Regions from separate parts of the Kitasatospora sp. NPDC001132 genome, predicted to be linked through region 2. Evidence: riboswitches for the same ligand, from Rfam matches in the RefSeq annotation. Region 2 holds a riboswitch; each other region holds the start of a gene.
What was found. Region 2 has a riboswitch for cobalamin ahead of ACWDBE_RS08065 (ribonucleoside-diphosphate reductase subunit alpha). Riboswitches for the same ligand answer to the same signal wherever they lie in the genome.

Region 1 (5,207 bases), on a different contig from region 2:
CGTCGATGCGGCGGGCGTGCTGGACGTACCCCTCGATGAGCTCCATGGTGTACTCACCCACCTGCGGGGTGCCCTCGTCGGGCTTGGGCTCGCGGGCGCGGGCCACCCAGTCGGCGAGGACCTGCTGCGGGTCGACCCCGCGGTGGTCGGCCTCGAAGAGGATCTGGAAGGCCCTGGTGCGGGCCTTGCTGCGTGCGGCCGACACGGACTTACTTCACCCGGCCGAGGTAGCTGCCGTCGCGGGTGTCGACCTTGACCTTCTCGCCGGTGGTGACGAAGAGCGGGACCTGGATCTCGGCACCGGTCTCCAGGGTGGCCGGCTTGGTGCCACCGGTGGAGCGGTCGCCCTGGACGCCCGGCTCGGTGTTGGCGATGGTCAGCTCGACGGCGGCCGGGAGCTCGATGTACAGGACCGAGCCCTCGTTCTGCGCGACGAGGGCCTCGAAGCCCTCCAGCAGGTACTTGGCGGCGTCGCCGACGACCGACGGCTCGATGGTCAGCTGGTCGTAGGTGTCCATGTCCATGAACACGAAGTTCTCGCCGTCCTTGTACGAGAACTGCATGCCGCGCTTGTCGACGTTGGCGGTCTCGACCTTGGTGCCCGCGTTGAAGGTCTTGTCGACGACCTTGCCCGTCAGGACCTCCTTGAGCTTGGTACGCACGAAGGCCGGGCCCTTGCCGGGCTTGACGTGCTGGAACTCGACGACGGACCAGAGCTTGCCGCCCTCCAGCTTGAGGACCATGCCGTTCTTGAGATCGTTCGTGGAAGCCACGGGCGCACTTACTCCTGGATATAGCTGTCAAGGAACCAAGGGGTGCGTCCTGCCGCCCACGGCCCGGGGGCCGCGGTCACAGGGCGAGGAGCTCCTTGGTGGTGATGGTGAGCAGCTCGGGCCCGCCCTCTTCGAGGGGGCGCACGACGAGCGTGTCCTCGATCCGGACTCCGCCCTTGCCCGGGAGGTGGACCCCTGGGCCGACGGTGACCGGTACGCGGCTGTCCAGTTTACCCATGTCCGCCGGACCGAGTCGCGGGGCCTCCCGGATCTCCAGCCCGATGCCGTGGCCCACCGGGTGCGGGGAGGCCTCGGTGTGGCCGGCCGCCTCCAGGACCTGCCGGGCGGCCCGGTCGGGTACGCACTGCTCCACCCCTGGTCCGAGCGCCTCCCGCCCGGCCCGCTGGGCCCGGAAGACCAGCCGGTGCAGCTCCACCTGCCAGGGTGCGGGAGCGGCGCCGATCACGAAGGTGCGGGCGGTGGAGACGCCGTAGCCGCGGTACTGGGCGCCCATCACCACGGTCAGGAAGTCGCCCTCCTCCACCCGGCGGTCGGTCGGCTGGTGGGCGGCCTGGCCGGAGTGGCTGCCGGTGCCGACCGAGACCGGGAAGGCCGCCCGGTCGGCGCCGTGGTCGATCATCCGGCGCTCCAGCTCCATCGCCAGGTGCCGCTCGGTGCGGCCGACCAGGATCGACTCCAGCAGCTCGCCGAGCGCCTGGTCGGCGATCTCGGCGGCGATCCGCAGGTCGGCGATCTCGCGTTCGTCCTTGACCACCCGCAGCCGCTCCACGGTCCGGCCCAGGTCCATCAGCCGCGCCCCCTCGGTCAGGCCGCCGACCGCCCGGTGCCGGCTGACGGTCAGGTCGTGCTCCTCCACCGCCAGGCCCGCCACCCCCGAGCGCGCGGCGGCCGACGCGGCGGCCAGCGCGGTGTCCGACCCGCCCGCCACCGGCAGCCGGGTGACGTCCGGGGCGATCAGGTGCTCGCCGGTGTCGTCCGGCGGCAGGTCGTCCGGCAGTGCGAGCAGGGCCCGCTCTCTGGTCAGCAGCAGACTCGCCCCGCAGGGCGCGCAGCCCGTCAGGTACCGCACGTTCGCCGCACGGGTGATCAGCGCCGCGTCGGCCCCGGCCGCACTGCAGTGCTCCCTCACCCGCTCCCGCCGCCCCGCGTACGCATCCGCCATGCGTCGAGCCTACGAACCCCCGGCCCGAACCGCCCGCCGAGCGCCCCCGACAGAACCCCCGGTGCCCCCTGCACGCCCCCGCGCGACCGCGCCGCGCACCCCGCTCCCCGCTCCCCCACCCGGGCGCGTCGTTCGGCGCCGACCCGGTGTCCGGGAACGGGCGGGCCGCGGGCGCCTCCCCGGGTTCGGGGAGGCGCCGTTCCACGTGTTCGGAGGCCGGCGGCCGCCCGGTCACGGGCTGTCAGGCGTCCAGCGCTTCTCGACCCGGGCGAGCTTCCAGTACCCGATCGCGATCGCCCAGACGACCACGAACAGCCCGGCGATGGCGTAGCCGACGTTGTCCAGCGAGATGTCCGCGATGAACCCGGTGACCGGGTCGGTCAGGTCGAGCTTCTCGTGCAGCACCCCGACCAGCTCGATGGTGCCGATGATGAAGGCCACCGCGATCGACAGACCGGTGATGGTCAGGTTGTAGTACACCTTGCGCACCGGGTTGGCGAAGGCCCACTGGTACGCGAAGTTCATGAACGTCCCGTCCAGGGTGTCGAACAGGCTCATCCCGGCCGCGAACAGCAGCGGCAGGCAGACGATCGCGTACCACGGCAGCCCGGAGGCCGCACCCGAGCCGGCCATCACCATCAGGGTGACCTCGGTCGCGGTGTCGAAGCCCAGGCCCAGCACCATGCCGACCGGGAACATCTGCCCCGGCCGGGTGATCGAACGGGTCGCCCGGTTCAGCACCCGGGCCATGAGGCCGCGCGAGTCGAGGTGCGCCTCCAGCTCCTTCTCGTCGAACCGCCCGGCCCGCATCGAGCGGAACACCTTGAGGATGCCGAGCAGCGCCGCCAGGTTGAGCGCGCCGATCAGGTAGAGGAAGGCGCCGGAGGCCGTCGTCCCGACCACGCCCAGCCACTTGTGGGTGGGCGACTCGTCGTCCATCAGCGTGTTCGCCAGCTGCGCCCCGCCCGCCACCAGGGCGGCCATCAGCACCACCATCGAGGAGTGCCCGAGGGCGAACCAGAAGCCCACCGAGACCGGCCGCTTGCCGTCCGCCATCAGCTTGCGGGTGGTGTTGTCGATCACCGCGATGTGGTCGGCGTCGAAGGCGTGCCGCATGCCGAGGGTGTACGCGGTGATACCCAGGCCCACCCCGAAGACCTGGGTGCCGACCGCGTACCGCTCGGGTGCGACCAGGAAGATCAGCGTGCCGAAGGCCGCCACGTGCATGGCCACGATCACCGCCATCAGCCCGGCCGTACGGACGGTGTCCTCGCGCCGCCATCTGAAGGTGGGCAGCGCGGCGGGGCCGGGTCCGGTCCCGGCGGAAACGGTTTCGGGCAGGGTCATGCGGATCACGCTCCAGCACCTCGTGGAAAACCTCGTGAGCTGCCGTGGCCGGTCTCCTGGCTGACGGGAACACCCGCACCCGCCTTCCCAGGCGCACGAGGCGCCCAGTGGCTTCATGGGTGCGGACGACGCTCCTCCGTGGACGGAGGAGCGACCCGATCACAGTGGCGAGGGCCGCTCCGGGCTGGGACCCCTGAGGGTCCGTCACCGGTCTTCCCGAGCACCACGGCGGGGAACACCGTAGGGCCCCGCCCCGACCCATGCAAGGCTGCGCACCTGCGCAGGTGTCCAGGATCACAGGCCCCTGCCTGCGAGAATGTCCGCATGCATCTCGTACCGGAGGACCGCGCGGGCCACCGCACCATCGACGGACACCGGGTCTGCGAGGCCATCGCCGCGATCGGCGAGCCCGCGCACGTCCGGTCCTGGGCCGAGCGGTTCTCCCTGCTCGCGGACCCCGGCCGGCTCGCCCTGCTGCTCGCCCTCCATCGGGCCGGCCCGCTCGCCGTCAGCGATCTCGCCGTCGCCACCGGCATGCGCGACCCGGCCGTCTCCCAGGCCCTGCGGCTGCTCCGCACGGCCGGCGTGGTCACCGGCGACCGGGACGGACGAGTGGTGCGCTACCGGCTCGTGGACGAGGCCATGCGCCCCCTGCTCGACGAGTGCGCCGCCGCCGAGCACCACGAGCCCAGCGCGGCCGCGGGCTGACCCGCACTCGGAACCGCGCCGCGGCCCGACCGGATGAGTACGATCATGCTGTGCCGTCCCACCCCCACGCCTGGCCCGCCGACCGCTGGAACACCCGACCGGTCAGGGCCCGCGTGCTGGCGGTCGCCCGCACCCTCACCTCGGCCACCCGGGTCCTGGACGTCCTCACCCTGCTGAGCCCTGACGGCATCGAGCGCTACTTCACCGTCAACCCCGGCTCCGCCTTCGCCGACCGCGCCCTGGACGAGTACCTGCACGGCCTGTCCGGCTTCACCGTGCTGGACTGGGAGGACGCCGTCCGCCGCCGCTTCGACCTTGCCGTCGCCTGCGCCGTCCACTCCTCCATGCACCGCCTGGACGCCCGCCTCGTCGTCCTCCCGCACGGCGCCGGCTACAACCGCCTGGTCACCGAGTCCACCGGCGACACGGTCAGCGCCGCCGGCCTGTCCCGCAACGAACTCACCCACCGCGGACGGGTGTTCGTCGACGTCCTGGGCCTCTCCCACCCCGAGCAGCTGGACCGGCTGCGGGACTCCTGCCCCGAGGCGCTGGACGTCGCCCAGGTCGTCGGCGACCCGTGCTTCGACCGGATGCTCGGCAGCCGGCGCTCCCGCGACGGCTACCGCGCCGCGCTCGGCGCCGTCGGCGGCCGACGGCTCGTCGTCGTCAGCTCCACCTGGAGCGAACACTCGTTATTCGGCCGCCACCCCGACCTGCCCCAGCGGCTGGTCCGCCAACTGCCAGCCGACGAGTACACGGTGGCCGTCGTCCTGCACCCCAACGTGTGGAGCCGCCACGACCCCGAGGCGCTGCTCGCCGCCGCCTGCCGGATGGGCCTGCGCCTGATCCCGCCCCACCAGGGCTGGCAGGCCGCGCTCGTCGCCGCCGACTGCGTGATCGGCGACCACGGCTCGGTCACCGTCTACGGCGCCGCCCTGGACCACCGCACCCTGCTCGTCGCCACCGGCGCCGCCGAACTCGACCCGCGCTCCCCCGGCTACGCCTTCGGCCAGGCCGCGCCCGTCCTCGACCCCGACGGGGACCTCACCGCCCAGCTCGAACTGGCCCTGGCCCGGGACCCGGCCGACCTGAGCGACATCACCGACCGGTCGCTCGCCCACCGCGGCGAGTCCGCCCGCCTGCTGCGCCCACTGCTCTACTCCTTCCTGAAGGAGCTGGACGAACCCCGGGACGAA
Region 2 (5,207 bases):
CTCGCGCTTGAACAGGTTGGACACCTGCGGCTCGATGCACTCGTACACGCCGGCGATGGAGGCGATGGTCGCGGTGGGCGCGATGGCCAGCAGCAGCGAGTTGCGCAGGCCGGTCTCGGCGATCCGGGCGCGCAGCGCCGTCCAGCGGTCGGCCCACTGCGGGGCGGCCGTCGGGAAGTGGTCGATGTGCAGCTCGCCGCGGGCGGCGCGGGTCTCGCCGTACGCCTCGTGGCGGCCGAGCTGCTCGGCCAGGTCGGCGGAGCGCTCGTAGGCGGTGAGCATGATGCGCTCGGCGATGAGGGTGGAGAGGGTCTTGGCCTCGGCCGAGTCGAAGTCGATCCGCAGCTTGAAGAAGACGTCCTGGAGGCCCATCACGCCGAGGCCGACCGGGCGCCAGCGGGAGTTGGACGTCCCGGCCTCGGTGGTCGGGTAGAAGTTGATGTCCACCACGCGGTCGAGGAAGGTGACGGCGGTGCGCACGGTGGCGTCCAGCCGCTCCCAGTCCATCGCGCCGATCAGGTCGTCGGCCGAGGCGCCGGCGGCGACGTGGGCGCCCAGGTTGACCGAGCCCAGGTTGCAGACGGCGGTCTCGGAGTCGTCCGTGACCTCCAGGATCTCGGTGCACAGGTTGGAGGAGTGCACCGTGCGGCCCGGCAGGGCGGTCTGGTTGGCGGCGCGGTTGGAGGCGTCCTTGAAGGTCATCCAGCCGTTGCCGGTCTGCGCCAGGGTGCGCATCATGCGGGCGTACAGGGTCTGCGCCGGGATGGTGCGGACGGCCTTGCCGGCCTGCTCGGCCTTGCGGTAGGCCTCGTCGAAGTCGGCGCCCCACAGGTCGACCAGCTCCGGCACGTCGGCCGGGGAGAACAGCGACCAGTCCTCGTTGGCGTTGACCCGGCGCATGAACTCGTCCGGGATCCAGTGCGCCAGGTTGAGGTTGTGGGTGCGGCGGGCCTCTTCGCCGGTGTTGTCGCGGAGCTCCAGGAACTCCTCGATGTCGGCGTGCCAGGTCTCCAGGTAGACGCAGGCCGCGCCCTTGCGGCGGCCGCCCTGGTTGACGGCGGCGACGGAGGAGTCGAGGGTGCGCAGGAACGGCACGATGCCGTTGGACTTGCCGTTGGTGCCGCGGATCAGGCTGCCGCGCGAGCGGATGCGCGAGTAGGACAGGCCGATGCCGCCGGCGTGCTTGGAGAGGCGGGCGATCTGCGCGTAGCGGTTGTAGATCGAGTCCAGGTTGTCCAGCGGGGAGTCGAGCAGGTAGCAGCTCGACATCTGCGGGTGCCGGGTGCCGGAGTTGAAGAGCGTCGGCGAGGAGGTCAGGTACTCCAGGCGGCTCATCAGGCCGTACAGCTCGGCCACCTCGCGGACCGACTGCTCGCTGTCGCCGACCGCCAGGCCACAGGCGACGCGGAGCAGGAAGTGCTGCGGGGTCTCGATCACCTTGCGGGTGATCGGGTGGCGCAGCAGGTAGCGGGACTGCACGGTGCGCAGGCCGAAGTACTCGAAGCGGTCGTCGCCGGTGGTGTCGATCAGCGCGTCCAGGGCGGCGGCGTGCTTGGCGACGAAGTCCGCGGTGGTGTCGCCGATCAGGCCCTCGGTGTGGCCGACGGCGATCGAGGCGGAGAAGGACACCGAGCCCTGGCTGTTCGCCTCGTCGACGATCTCCAGGGCGAGCAGGCGGGCGGCCAGCTTCGAGTACTGGGGGTCCTCGGCGATCATCGATGCGGCGGCGTCCACGGCCAGCCCGCGCAGCTCGGCGAAGTCCGAGCCGGCGTGGCGGCCGCGCAGAGCGGCGGCGGCGACATGGCCGGGGTCGACCTCGGTGAGGTCGGTGCTGCGGTCGGTGAGCAGCCGCAGCAGGGCGCCGCCGGGGTCGGAGACCGTCGGGTCGGTGAAGGCGGTACCGGTGCCCTGGGCGGGCAGGGTGGCTGAGGCGGCGGTGGTCAAGGCGCTCTCTCCTGGCGGCGATCGGCGGCGGTGATCGGGGGCCACCGGGCCGATCGGGGCAGGGGAGCACGGCACGAACGCAGACGGCGTCGCGCGACGGTGACTCCCCGGCCCGCCCGCGAGGCCCGGAGGGGTACTGCTCGTGTCGGCGCGGCCTCTGCGGGAGGGCCGTGGCGCACGCTGTCGGCAGGTCATCGGACTCGCGGGTACGGCTGCTGGAGCCGCCCGCACACCGCTGCGGGGCAGTCCCGGATTCGCACCGGGTTCCCCTGCATCGACAGCAGAAGCGAGCATACATGTAGTGGTGTCTCCCTGAAGCGACCCCAGATGTAGTGCGGCGCCGCGTGTCGGGGCGATGACCGGTGGTACCGGAAACGTGGCCCCGGATGGCCCTGCGAGGCCCCGGAACCGGGCCGGGGGCGTCCTGGTTTCGATACGGAATGGTCACCGGGAGGATCGGCGGACACGAGGATGCCCTACGATCTGGGCGCATGAGCGACGGAACTGGCGTACCTGGGCAGGGGCCGCAGGGAACGCCTCCCGCCGGGCCGGGGGGCGCACAGAGTCAGCAGCCGGTGGTACCTGGTCCGGTACCGCCGCCGAGCGGGGGTTTCGGGCCGCCGCCGGCCTCGTACGGGCCGGTCGTGCCGGCGGCGCAGCCGGTCGCGCAGCCCATCCCGCCGGTGCCGCAGCCGGTCGCGCCCGCGCCGCAGCCGGCTCCGCCGGTCGGGCAGCCGCCGCACGCCCAGCCGCAGCCCGTCGCGCCGCCGCCCTTCGCGCAGCCGCAGCCCCAGCCGGCCCCCCAGCCGCAGCCCCAGTGGCACCTCCAGCAGCAGCCCCAGCAGCCGGTCCCGCCGCAGCGGGCCGAGCCGGACTGGGACGCGCTGGCGGACCGCAACGAGGCCGAGGGCAAGCGCCGTCGCCGGATGAGGGTCATCGGCGTGGTGGCCGCGGTCGCCGTGGTGGGCGGCCTGGTCGCCGGCGGTGTGGTGCTGTTCAAGGGCAAGAAGGACGACGGCTCCCCGACGGCCGTCAAGAGCACCCAGCCGGTCGTGCCTCCGAGTACGTCCGGCACGCCGGGCGGCCAGCCGGACGACCCGTCCAAGCCGATCTGGGAGGCCGCCACCGACCCGGCGCCGCAGGACGCGGGAGCACTGTTCTCCGCGCTCCAGGTGACGATCAACGGCGCCACCTGGAACCGGACCGTCGTGGCGCTGGACTCGCCCTGCTGGGACGGGAACTCCACGACCGGCGGGCTGGGCAAGGTGCTCGGCGACCAGGGGTGCCAGCAGGTGCTCCGGGCGACGTACGTCTCCGGTGAGAGCGCGGTCACCGTCGGGGTGGCGGTCTTCGACCGCAAGCTCCAGGCCGAGACCGCGCTGAAGAACTTCACCGGGCAGCTCAAGGGCGCGCCGGCGGCCGGGGCGCCGGCCTTCTGCGCCGGCGCCGGCTGCACCGGCACCCACAACAGCCTGGGCCGGTACGGCTACTTCACGGTCGAGGGCTCGGCGAAGGGCGGCAACGCCCCGGACGCCACGGCGACCGCGGCGGCTTCCGGGTTCGCGGAGCACGTGAAGGGGCAGTTGCTCAAGCGCGCCAAGGCCGCGTCCTCGGCCGCGCCCGGCGTCCAGGGCACCGCTCCGGCCTCGGCGGGCTGATCCGCCGGGGCGTCCCGCGGGCGGGCTGATCCGCCGTGACACCCCGGCCCCCCGGCCTACTGTTCGCGCAGGCCGGGGGGAGTGTGGCAGGCTCTCGGGACAGTCATGTCGTACGCGTTTCCGGTTGCGTCCGTGGGGGGCGGCGCCGGCGAGCAACCGGAGGAGCGGTCAGTGGCCCTGCCCAGAGCCCTGCGCGGCAAGCCCGCCGTCCTGGCCGCGGCCGGGATCGTCGCCGCCGCGGGAGCGGTCCTCCTGCTGGACCACGACGGCCGGGCCGACGGCGAACAGCTCCCGCGCGTCCCGGTGTCGGTCGGCCTGCCCGGGCGCACCCTGCCGCCGGAGGTGGGCCGGGACCTGCTCGCCCGGGACCCGCAGGCCTCGCCGAACGCCCGCGCCGTCCAGCAGTTCCTCGCCGACCTGGAGTCCCAGGCCCGCACCGGGCAGAGCGGCGGCACGGTGATCGGCCAGCACGTCGAGGCGCACAACGAGCGCAACAACCCCGAGTACGGGGACTACCGGGGCACCAAGCAGGTCGGCTACTACTACAAGAAGGCCGCCGACATCACCGGCAAGCTGCCCGGCTTCGTGGAGACCGACCTCGGCCCCGGCTACGGCCAGAACGGCTGGGGCGTCGGCAATCCCCGGTCCTACTCGGCCGGCCGCTGGCCCACCTGCCGGGCCGGCTGGCAGTACACCGACGACGCCGTCGACCTGCTCTCCGCCGTCTGGAACGGCCACCCGCGCGCCGAGGACGGCGGCTACGGCGCGGCGGGCGTGCAGCAGAACTGCGACGGCAGCAGCACCGAACTGCCCGACAACGGCGGCGGCCCGGCCGGGATCGTCGGCATGTCCTTCCACCAGCCCTACCCCGGTTCGGACGTCAAGTCCTTCGACCGGGTGCTCTGTTCGAACTCGCCGGTGGCGAAGGACCCCGACTGGTTCGGCCGGGTCGTGGACGGTGCCCACGACACCCCCGAGTACCGGGCACTGATCACCGACCTGTCCTACCTGGCCGACCACCTGGAGTACCTGGCCGCCCACGACGTGCCGGTGCTGCTGCGCCCGTACCACGAGATGAACGTGCTGGACTGCTCCCGCCGGTTCTGGTGGGCGGGCCAGAAGCCGGCCGACTACCAGGCGCTGTGGAAGATCACGTACAGGTACCTGGTGGAGACCCGGGGGCTGCACAACCTGCTGTTCGTCTGGACGCCGGTGTCCTGGGACGGTGCCCCGGGCGTGGACCCCTGGGACTACTACCCGGGTGCCCAGTACGTCGACGTGGTCGGCGTGGACGACTACAGCGGCAGCCCGGCGCACCCGATCGGCACCGGTGAGGTGTGGACCAAGCGGTACTACGACGGGCTGTCCTCCTACGGCAAGCCGCGGATGCTGGCCGAGTCCTTCGCCGTCCCGGTCAACTCCCGCCAGCCGGAGACCCTGCGGCGCACGCCCTGGACGATCTGGACGGTCTGGGGGCAGTCCCTCACCGCGAACAACCTGACCCCGGACCAGCCGCGCAACTCGGTCGCGGACGTCACCGCCACGTACCGCAACCCGCTGGCGCTCACCGGCGGCTCCGGTCCGTTCGGGGCGAACGTCGACTGG
Region 3 (5,207 bases), on a different contig from region 2:
GGCCAGCACCTTCTCGGCGCCGAACCGCACGTGCGTCGGCAGCAGCCCGAGGCCCTCGACGGCGCCCGCCTTCGACTCGACCTCGTCCACGATCGAGTGCGCCAGCATCTGGTAGCCGCCGCAGACCCCGAGGACCGGCAGGCCGGCCGCCGCCCGCGCCCGCAGGGCCGGCTCCAGGCCGCGCTCGCGCAGCCAGGCGAGGTCCGCGACGGTGGCCCGGGTGCCGGGCAGCACCACCAGGTCGGCGTCGGCCAGCTCCTCCGGCCTGGTCGCCCAGCGCACCAGCACGCCCGGCTCCTGCACGAGCGCGTCCACGTCGGTGAAGTTGGACAGCCGGGGGAAGCGCACCACGGCCACCCGCAGCACGTCCGCGCCGAGCGGCCCGGGCCCGTCCGCCCGGTCCACCACCGTGGACAGGTCCAGCGAGTCCTCGGCGTCCAGCCAGAGCCCGGGCAGCATCGGCAGCGTGCCCAGCACCGGACGGCCGGTCAGCTCGCGCAGCATGTCCAGTCCGGGTGCCAGCAGGCGCGCGTCGCCGCGGAACTTGTTGACGAACCAGCCCGCCACGTGCCGCTGGTCCTCCGCCGACAGCAGCGCCAGCGTCCCGTACATCGCCGCGAAGACCCCGCCCCGGTCGATGTCCCCGACCACCACCACCGGCAGGGCGGCGGCGGTGGCCAGGCCCATGTTGGCGATGTCGCGGTCGCGCAGGTTGATCTCGGCGGGCGAGCCCGCGCCCTCGCAGACCACCACGTCGTAGCGGCGGCGCAGGTCGGCCAGGCACTCCAGGGAGCGCTCCAGCAGGACGGGCTTGCGCTCGCGGTAGTCCAGCGCGCCCACCTCGGCCACCGGCCTGCCGAGCAGCACCACCTGGCTGCGGCCGTCCGCGCCCGGCTTGAGCAGCACCGGGTTCATCGCCGCCTCCGGCTCCACCCGGGCGGCCTGCGCCTGCATCGCCTGGGCGCGGCCGATCTCGGCGCCGTCGGAGGTGACGAAGGAGTTCAGCGACATGTTCTGCGCCTTGAACGGCGCGACCCGCACGCCCTGGCGGGCGAGCCAACGGCAGATCCCGGCCGTCACCACGCTCTTGCCCGCGTCCGAGGTCGTCCCCGCGACCAGCAGTGCGTTGCTCATCCCCGTCCCCTCATCCTCGGCAGCAGTCGCTTCGTCGGCACCCGTTCCGCGGGCACCCGTTCTGTCAGCGCCCGTTTCGCCAGCACCCGCAGCAGGACGTGCCCCGCGACCGTCGTACCCAGCGCCAGCGCGCCCACCCGCCGGGAGAGCGCGCAGGCCCGCTCGATGTCGTCCACCGTCACCGGCCGCAGCTCCGCGCCCAGTACCGGCCGGTTCTCCACGCGCTCGCCGTACCGCAGCGTCCCGCCCAACCGGACGCCCACCGCGCCGGCGAACGCCGACTCGGCCTGGCCCGCGTTCGGGCTCGGGTGCGCGGAGCCGTCGCGCCGCCAGACCCGCCAGGCCGTCCGCGGTTCGGGCGCGGCTGCCACCGTCAGCAGTGCCGTCAGCCGGGCGCCCGGCCAGCCCGCCAGGTCGTCCAGCCGGGCCGAGGCCCAGCCGAACCGGGCGTAGCGCGGCGAGCGGTGGCCCACCATGGCGTCCAGGGTGTTCACGGCGCGGAAGGCGAGCAGGCCGGGCGTGCCGGCCAGGGCGCCCCAGGTCAGCGCGTTGACCACGGCGTCGGCGGTGTTCTCCGCCACCGACTCGACCACCGCCCGGGCGATCTGCTGCCCGTCCAGCGCGCTCGGATCCCGTCCGCACAGGTGCGGCAGCCGTTCCCGCGCGGCCGTGAGGTCGCCCGCCGCCAGCGAGCGGCCGATGGTGCGCGCCTCCCGGGTCAGCGAGGTGCCGCCGAGCACCGTCCAGGTCGCGGCCGCCGCCAGCGCCGCCCGGCCCAGCGGGCGCCGGCCCACCGTACGGTCCAGGGCGAGTGCGCCCGCCGCGACCGCGCCCACGCACAGCGCCGTGTACCCGGCCCCGGCGGCGCGGCCGTCGCGCCACAGCCGCCGCTCCAGCCGGGTCGCGGCGCTGCCGAAGACGGCCACCGGGTGGCCCCGGCGGGGGTCGGCGAAGCGGGCGTCGGCGGCGTAGCCCGCGGCGGCGCCGAGCGCGAACGCGGCGGCGCGGGTCAGCGGACGGCGCGCGGAAGGCGCGGGCGGGATCATCGGTCGCACGGCGGAGGGCAGCTCGGGGTCGGGCAGGGCGGGGCAGCCTGCATCGCGTGCGTGTCCTCACTCAGGGTCCGCGCCCTGGATCGACGTGACGGCGGCGAGAGTCTCCTGGCTTCCGGGTCGAACGCACCCTCGGAGCCTTCCAGCGGCCGTCGACGGCCCGCCGTGGCGATGTTCCGAGCGTGCTCCCCGGTGACAGTGGCGGGACCGCGCCGGACTTCCACCGGCTTCCTCTCCATGCCTCCGTTTGGCCCCAGGATCCCATCACGGGCTCGAACCGGGAGTCAACCGAGGTCACGGAGGGGTTGGTCACACGCGGACGCCGCTGACGCCCGTGGGACCGGTCGGCGCTGCGGGCCGAGGACGGGGCCTGCCACTGCCTGCCCTCGTCCTCGTCCTCGGCCTTCGTCTTCCCGCCGGCCCGCCGTCCTCGCCACCCGTCCGCGGCGCCACCTCGGCAGAGCCAGGGCCGCCGGCTCCTCGGCAGGGCCGGTCCGCCGCCCGGGTGACCCGGACGGCCCAGCCCGGTGGCCGGGCGGGCGGGGCGCCGGTGAACTGGTGTCCGAACACCGTCCGGTCCGTGAGGCAGGAGAGCGGGGAGCGAAATGCGTTGGGGAACCGCAGCCGTCGTGGCGGCCGCCGCGGTCGGGGCCGCCGTGCTGGTGATCGGCCGTCGGGCATCCGAGCGGATGGTCCGTCCGGTGACCACCGTTCAGGAGTCCGCTCCGGTCGTGGTCCGCGGCCTCGCCCCCGGCCGGGTCACCTTCACCCGCGGCCCCGGGAGCCTGCGCCCCGGCCGCTGGGCGGTCGAGTGGGCGGACGGCGGTCACGCGGTCGTCGAGGAGATCCTGCACGGCGACGAGCAGGAGGTCACCCGCCGGCTGGTCCGCGCCGACCGGGGCACCCTCACCCCCGGCACCGAGGTCCGCTTCACCCCGCGGGTCCACCTCGGCGACCCCACCGAGGCGCTCGGCCTCGCCTTCGCCGACACCGCCGTCGACGGCGAGCTCGGCGCCCTTCCCGCCTGGCAGCTCGACGGCAAACGCGGCACCTGGGTGATCCTGGTGCACGGCCCCGAGGCCGACCGTCGGCAGACCCTCCCCGTGCTCCCCGTCCTCGACCGGCTCGGCCTGCCCGCCCTCGCCGTCACCTACCGCGGCGACCGGGGCGCCCCCGCCTCCCCGGACGGGCTCAGCCACTTCGGCGAGACCGAGTGGCGCGACGTCGAGGCGGCGATACGGCTGGCGCTGCACAGCGGCGCCGGCAACGTGATCCTCTACGGTTGGTCCCTCGGTGCGACCATGGTCCTCCACACGGCGGCCCGCTCCGCCTGGTCGCACGCCGTCCGGGGCCTGGTCCTCGACTCGCCCGTGCTCGACCGCCCGGCCTCCGCCCGCCGGGACGCCGCCCGCTCCGGCTTCCCGGGCGTCGCGGCGGAACTCGGCGCCCTCGCCGCCGAGGGGCGGACCGGCGTCGAGCTCGCCGACTTCGGCCGCATCGCCGAGGGCGCCGACCTGCGGGTGCCCACCCTCCTCCTGCACAGCCCCGAGGACCGGATCGCCCCCTTCGGCGCCGCCGAGAAGCTGGCCGCCGCCCGCCGCGACGTGGTCAGCCTCCAGGCCTTCCCCGGCGCCGACCACGCGACCCTCTGGAACAGCGCCCCCGAGCGCTATACCGAACTCCTCCGCCGGTGGCTCACTCCGTTGCTCTAGCCGCCTTCCGCGCGAGTCCTGTCGCGCGAGCCGTTCCGCGCGAGCCGTTCCGCGCGAGCCGTTCCATGCGACCCTTTCCGCGCGAGTGCTGCCGTACGAGCCGTCCCGCGTGAGCCCCCCTCTCCGCGCGGGGCGCTTTCGGCCGGGTCCCGTCGGTTTTTCCGTTCGGCTTCCCCCCGTCCACGAATGAACGTTTCTCCCATGACGTCGAGCGCGCACGAGAAGTCGGCCCGTCCGACTTCTCGTGCAGCACGATCCCCCAACCCCCGCCAGCCATCCGTCCGGATTCGGGCTGGACAGCCCGGCCGGAAGTCGGGGGGAGGGGATTGCCGGTGCGAAATCCGGCACGTCGTCAGGGGCAATAGTTGGTCCGATCCCTTACCCCCCACCCGTACGCACGGTGACCGGCCGAGTATTCCCGGCAACCGAGGCGCCTGGGATGGCATGGGCAGGCCATACGTTTCCGGCCAGGCGGTTTGCCGCTGTTGCCCGATCTTGCGGAGGTGCCGCCGCCGCTCGCCCTGTCGTACGGACAACCGGATGTGACAGAAGGCCGGTACAAGGGGAAGACTGCTCGACGTGACGTCTCGGAACCCGCGCGACCGTGATGCCCCGCTCCCGCCGACGATCGGTACCGGTGCGACGGTGACCCGTCTCCCCGGAACGGCCCAACGGCCCGCCGGTGGCAGGCCGGGTGGGGCGGGTGTCCCCCGTAACGGAGTACCCCGGCGACGGGGGCCGGCTCCGGCTCCCGGGCGGGGTCGGGTTCCCGTGCCGGAGGGCTTCCCGGCACCCGCCGAGCTGGCGCCGCTGGCCCGCCGGATGCTGGTGGACGCCGTTCGGGTCGCCCGCTGGGCCGGCGAGCTGGCCGAGGTCGACAAGCGCGGCGAGCTGCTCCCCGAGGATGCCCGTGCGGCGGGCCGGGCGCTGGCCATGACGGTCGGCGCCGCCGCCAAGGCATGGGGGCAGGCGCTGCTGGTGGGTCTGGTCGAGGCCCGGGACGGCGGAGCCGGCCCCGGCTGGCGCCTGCACGCCTGGGAGCACGACGACGAGGCCGTGGTGCGCGGCTGGTCGGCGCTGTTCGACGCCTGGACCCTGCTCGCCCCGGTGCCGCCCGCCGCGCTGCGCGGCGTGTTCGCCGTACTCGCCGGGCAGGCCGTGGACCAGGCTCCGCAGCTGCTCTCCTTCCTGCACCTGGTGGACGGCCCGGTCGCCGAGAGCGAGCTGCTGGAGCTGCTGCGCCGCGGGCTGGACGAGCGCCGGGTCGGCGCGGGCCTCGGCGGGCCGGGCCTGTCGCCGGTGCCGCACG

Region 1: linked by a shared signal. The riboswitch ahead of ACWDBE_RS18740 (HoxN/HupN/NixA family nickel/cobalt transporter) and the one ahead of ACWDBE_RS08065 (ribonucleoside-diphosphate reductase subunit alpha) in region 2 are both predicted to bind cobalamin.
Region 3: linked by a shared signal. The riboswitch ahead of ACWDBE_RS09760 (cobalamin biosynthesis protein) and the one ahead of ACWDBE_RS08065 (ribonucleoside-diphosphate reductase subunit alpha) in region 2 are both predicted to bind cobalamin.

What each region holds. Positions count from the first base shown of each region.
Region 1 covers NZ_JBSFKF010000012.1:126,215-131,421, reverse strand. The annotation lists gene nusB (transcription antitermination factor NusB) at 1-205, opposite strand, end outside; gene efp (elongation factor P) at 210-773, opposite strand; gene ACWDBE_RS18745 (aminopeptidase P family protein) at 850-1,956, opposite strand; gene ACWDBE_RS18740 (HoxN/HupN/NixA family nickel/cobalt transporter) at 2,188-3,303, opposite strand; cobalamin riboswitch at 3,333-3,546, opposite strand; gene ACWDBE_RS18735 (ArsR/SmtB family transcription factor) at 3,628-4,011, shown strand; gene ACWDBE_RS18730 (hypothetical protein) at 4,062-5,207, shown strand, end outside.
Region 2 covers NZ_JBSFKF010000004.1:252,966-258,172, reverse strand. The annotation lists gene ACWDBE_RS08065 (ribonucleoside-diphosphate reductase subunit alpha) at 1-1,920, opposite strand, end outside; cobalamin riboswitch at 2,113-2,238, opposite strand; gene ACWDBE_RS08060 (hypothetical protein) at 2,589-3,602, shown strand; gene ACWDBE_RS08055 (glycoside hydrolase family 26 protein) at 3,774-5,207, shown strand, end outside.
Region 3 covers NZ_JBSFKF010000005.1:273,941-279,147, forward strand. The annotation lists gene ACWDBE_RS09755 (cobyric acid synthase) at 1-1,134, opposite strand, end outside; gene ACWDBE_RS09760 (cobalamin biosynthesis protein) at 1,131-2,180, opposite strand; cobalamin riboswitch at 2,288-2,420, opposite strand; gene ACWDBE_RS09765 (alpha/beta hydrolase) at 2,792-3,898, shown strand; gene ACWDBE_RS09770 (hypothetical protein) at 4,670-5,207, shown strand, end outside.